DNA from 2 places in the Streptomyces sp. NPDC110618 genome. Region 1 is predicted to be linked to the other one. Evidence: riboswitches for the same ligand, from Rfam matches in the RefSeq annotation. Region 1 holds a riboswitch; the other holds the start of a gene.
What was found. A riboswitch is a leader RNA that binds a small molecule or an ion and turns the genes downstream of it on or off. The one in region 1 is predicted to bind S-adenosylmethionine.

Region 2: linked by a shared signal. The riboswitch ahead of ACZ7L7_RS11115 (aminotransferase class V-fold PLP-dependent enzyme) and the one ahead of thrC (threonine synthase) in region 1 are both predicted to bind S-adenosylmethionine.

What each region holds. Positions count from the first base shown of each region.
Region 1 is NZ_JBVKBN010000018.1:24,092-26,289, forward strand. Features, by position in the region: gene thrC (threonine synthase) at 1-1,252, opposite strand, end outside; SAM riboswitch class I at 1,271-1,410, opposite strand; gene ACZ7L7_RS27175 (glucosyl-3-phosphoglycerate synthase) at 1,571-2,198, shown strand, end outside.
Region 2 is NZ_JBVKBN010000005.1:7,407-9,604, reverse strand. Features, by position in the region: gene ACZ7L7_RS11115 (aminotransferase class V-fold PLP-dependent enzyme) at 1-1,023, opposite strand, end outside; SAM riboswitch class IV at 1,176-1,292, opposite strand; gene trpD (anthranilate phosphoribosyltransferase) at 1,377-2,198, opposite strand, start outside.

The DNA of each region.
Region 1 (2,198 bases):
GGTTCGGGCGGATGGTCGCGGTCAGGCCGGTGCCGGCCACCGCGTCCAGGGTCTTCAGGCCGTCGCCGGTGTTGAGCACGACGGTCGTCTTGGTGGGGTCGAGGACGCCGTTCTCGATGAGCTTCTTGGTGACGCCGACCGTCACGCCGCCCGCGGTCTCGGCGAAGATGCCCTCGGTCCGGGCCAGGATCTTGATGGCGTCGACGACCTGCTCGTCGGTCACGTCCTCCACCGCGCCACCGGTGCGGCGGGCGATGTCCAGCACGTACGGGCCGTCCGCCGGGTTACCGATGGCCAGCGACTTGGCGATGGTGTTCGGCTTCTGCGGGCGGACCACGTCGTGGCCCGCCTTGAAGGCCACCGACACCGGCGAGCAGCCCTCGGCCTGCGCGCCGAAGATCTTGTACGGCCTGTCCTCGACCAGCCCGAGCTTGATCAGCTCCTGCAGACCCTTGTCGATCTTGGTCAGCTGGGAGCCGGAGGCGATCGGCACCACGATCTGGTCGGGCAGCCGCCAGCCGAGCTGCTCGCAGATCTCGTACGCGAGGGTCTTGGACCCTTCCGCGTAGTACGGCCGCAGGTTGACGTTGACGAAGCCCCAGCCCTCGCCGGCCGGGTCGCCGATCAGCTCGGAGCAGAAGCGGTTCACATCGTCGTAGTTGCCCTCGATGCCGACCAGCTCACCGCCGTAGACGGCGGCCATGACGACCTTGCCCTGCTCCAGGTCGTGCGGGATGAACACGCAGGAGCGGAGGCCGGCCCGGGCCGCGGCGGCGCCGACGGCGCCGGCCAGGTTGCCGGTGGAGGAGCAGGACAGGGTGGTGAAGCCGAAGGCGCGGGCGGCCTCCAGGGCCTGGGCGACGACGCGGTCCTTGAAGGAGTGCGTCGGGTTACCGGAGTCGTCCTTCACATACAAACCGCCGGTCACGCCGAGGGTACGGGCCAGGTTGTCGGCCTTGACGAGCTTGGTCCAGCCGGGGTTGAGGTTCGGCTTGTCGGCCACGTCCGCGGGGACGGGCAGCAGCGGCGCGTAGCGCCAGATGTTCGCGGGTCCCGCCTCGATGCGCTTGCGGAGCTCCTCGGTGTCGTAGGACGAGAAGTCGTAGGCGATCTCCAGCGGGCCGAAACACTCCTCGCACGCGAAGACCGGGCCGAGGGGGACGCGGTGACCGCATTCGCGGCAGCTCAGGGCGGCGGCGGGTCCGAGGTCGACGGGGGTAGTACCGGTGCTTGCGGCAGTCTGCACAGCCATGTGAGGCGAGGCCCTTTCTCCTCATCTTCCTCACGACGCATCTCGCCGTGAGACGGATTTGGCACCTTCCCTAGCCGGGAGCCTCGCGTGAACGAGAGCCGACTGGAGGGTTGCCGGGGCTTCATCGGGCCGTATCCCTCTGCCCCTCTGGATGAGCGGTATGAAGTTGTGAACGTCGGGCCATCCCGGACATGCGATGGTCATCCGCGTTGTTCAAGACTGTAACCGACGACCTGGACAGTTGAGATAGTCGTCCGAACCGCGAGACGAGCCCATCCACAAGCCGCATCCGCGGCCGGCCCGAAGGAGCCGCGCACTGTGCTGAACGAAGTCGAGCGCTGGCTGACCGAGCGCTCCTGGTCGGTGACCGATCGACCGCTCCATCAGATTCTGGCGGCCAAGCAGCGCACCGGCCAGACGGTCAGTGTCGTCCTGCCCGCGCTCAACGAGGAGGAGACGGTCGGCGACATCGTCGCCGTGATCCGGCACGACCTGATGCAGCAGGTGCCGCTGGTCGACGAGATCGTGGTCGTCGACTCCGGTTCGACCGACCGCACCTCCGAGGTCGCGGCGGCGGCCGGCGCGACGGTGGTGCACCGGGACGAGATCCTGCCGCGCATCCCGACCGTGCCCGGCAAGGGCGAGGTGCTGTGGCGGTCGCTGCTGGTCACCCGCGGTGACATCGTCTGCTTCATCGACGCGGACCTGAAGGAGTTCTCCTCGGACTTCGTCTCCGGCATCGTCGGCCCGCTGCTCACCGACCCCGGCGTCGACCTGGTCAAGGCGATGTACGACCGTCCGCTGGGCGGCGCCGCCGGGCAGGGCGGCCGGGTCACCGAGCTGATGGCACGCCCGCTGCTGAACATGCACTGGCCGCAGCTCGCGGGGTTCGTGCAGCCGCTGGGCGGGGAGTACGCGGCCCGGCGCACCCTGCTGGAGCAGCTGC
Region 2 (2,198 bases), on a different contig from region 1:
CGGGGCGTCGTCGCCGAAGAGGGAGAGGAAGCGGACCTCCGGCACGTCCGCGAGCCCCTGGCGGACCTTCTCGATCAGGTACCGCTCGCGGGCCACCAGGGTGTCGAACCCGGCCTCCGTGAGGGCCTTGCAGGCCGAGGCGATGGAGTAGGCGCCGATGACGTTCGGGGAGCCCGCCTCGTGCCGCGCGGCGCTCTCGTGCCACTCGACGTCCACTCCCCCGTCCGTACGCCGGGTCACCTTGCGGCTGGCACCGCCGCCCGCGAGGTACGGCCGGGCCTCGCGCAGCCAGTCGGCGCGGCCCGCGAGCACTCCGGAGCCGAAGGGCGCGTAGAGCTTGTGCCCGGAGAAGGCGACCCAGTCGACGTCGAGGTCCTGGACGGAGACCGGGTGATGCGGGGCGAGCTGGGCGGCGTCGAGGACGATCCGGGCGCCGTGCGCGTGCGCGGCGGCGGCCAGCTCCCGCACCGGCCACAGCTCGCCGGTGACGTTGGAGGCACCGGTGACGCAGACCAGGGCCGGTCCGTGGGGGTCGCGGTCGGCGAGGGCGCGCTCCAGGGTGGCCACGGCCTGCTCGGGGGCGCGCGGCGCGTCCAGGTAGGTGACCTCGGCGTCCTGCCAGGGCAGCAGCGAGGCGTGGTGCTCGGTCTCGAAGACGAAGACCTGGCAGCCGGCCGGCAGCACGGCGGCGAGCAGGTTCAGCGAGTCGGTGGTGGACCGGGTGAAGACCAGCTGGTCGTCGGCACGGCAGTCGAGGAACTCCGCGACGGTCTTCCGGGCGTTCTCGAACTGGTCGGTCGAGAGCTGCGAGAGGTACCCGGCGCCCCGGTGAACGCTGCCGTAGTACGGCGCGTAGGCGGCCACGTCGTCCCAGACGCGCTGCAGCGCGGGGGCGCTGGCGGCGTAGTCGAGCGCGGCGTAGGTGACCTCGCCGCCGGTGACGAGCGGGACGGTGACATCCCGCCCCAGAACGGGCAGCTGGGCACAAACGGACTGAGCGGAGGCAGCGGTGAGGACGGACATGGCGAAGCTCCCGTGAAAGGACGGCGCGCAGAGCGCAGCGCGCAGAGAAGGAAGGAAAGGGGGTACGCGGAGGCGGGGCTCGGCGGCCCTATCGCATTCGCTTGCTCACGGAAGACTCCCTCGAACGACCAGGACCCCTGGGTTTCGAGAGGGGTCCGCGCTTGCCGTAGACCTCGCTGCCTACGACCTGGTCTTCACCCGGGGCACCCCGCCACGGACGGAGGGTTGCCGGACAGTCGGCCGGGGCCTCATGACTGTCACTCATGACCTGGTACAGGAACCTAGGGCAAAAGATCGCCGTCCCGCAACCCGAGTCCGGATTGCGGGACGGCGGACGTCGAACGCCGAAGCGCCTACGCGTTGCTGGCGGCGACCCAGCGCTCCAGGGTCCGCTTGGCGGCCCCCGAGTCGATCGACTCCGCCGCCTTCGCCATACCGGCGCGGATCTGCTCGGTCAGCGGCTCCCCGGTGGGGTGCAGGGCCACCAGGGCGGCGGCCGAGTTGAGCAGGACGGCGTCCCGGACGGGACCCGTCTCGCCGTTCAGCAGGCGCCGGGCCACATCGGCGTTGTACGAGGCGTCCGCGCCGCGCAGCGCCTCCACCGGGACGAGGTCGATGCCGACCTCGCGCGGGTCGAAGGTCTCCTCGCTGACCTTGCCGTCGCGGACGACCCAGACCCGGGAGGTCGAGGTGGTGGTCAGCTCGTCGAGGCCGTCGTCGCCGCGGAACACCAGCGAGGAGTTGCCGCGTTCGGCGAACACGCCCGCCACGATCGGCGCCATCCGCGGATCGGCGACGCCGACCGCCTGCGCCCGCACCCGGGCCGGGTTGGTGAGCGGGCCGAGCACATTGAAGACGGTCCGGATGCCCAACTGCCCGCGCGCGGCGCCCGCGTGACGCATCGCCGGGTGGAACTTGGCCGCGAAGCAGAAGGTGATCCCGGCCTCCTCGGCCACCTCGGGCACCCGGGCCACCGGCAGTTCCAGATTGACCCCGAGCTTCTCCAGCACGTCCGAGGAGCCGGAGGCGGAGGAGGCCGCCCGGTTGCCGTGCTTGACGACCTTGGCGCCCGCGCCGGCCACCACGATCGCGGACATGGTGGAGATGTTGACGGTCTTGGCGCCGTCGCCGCCCGTGCCGACGATGTCGACGGTGTCGCCGGACACCTCGATGAC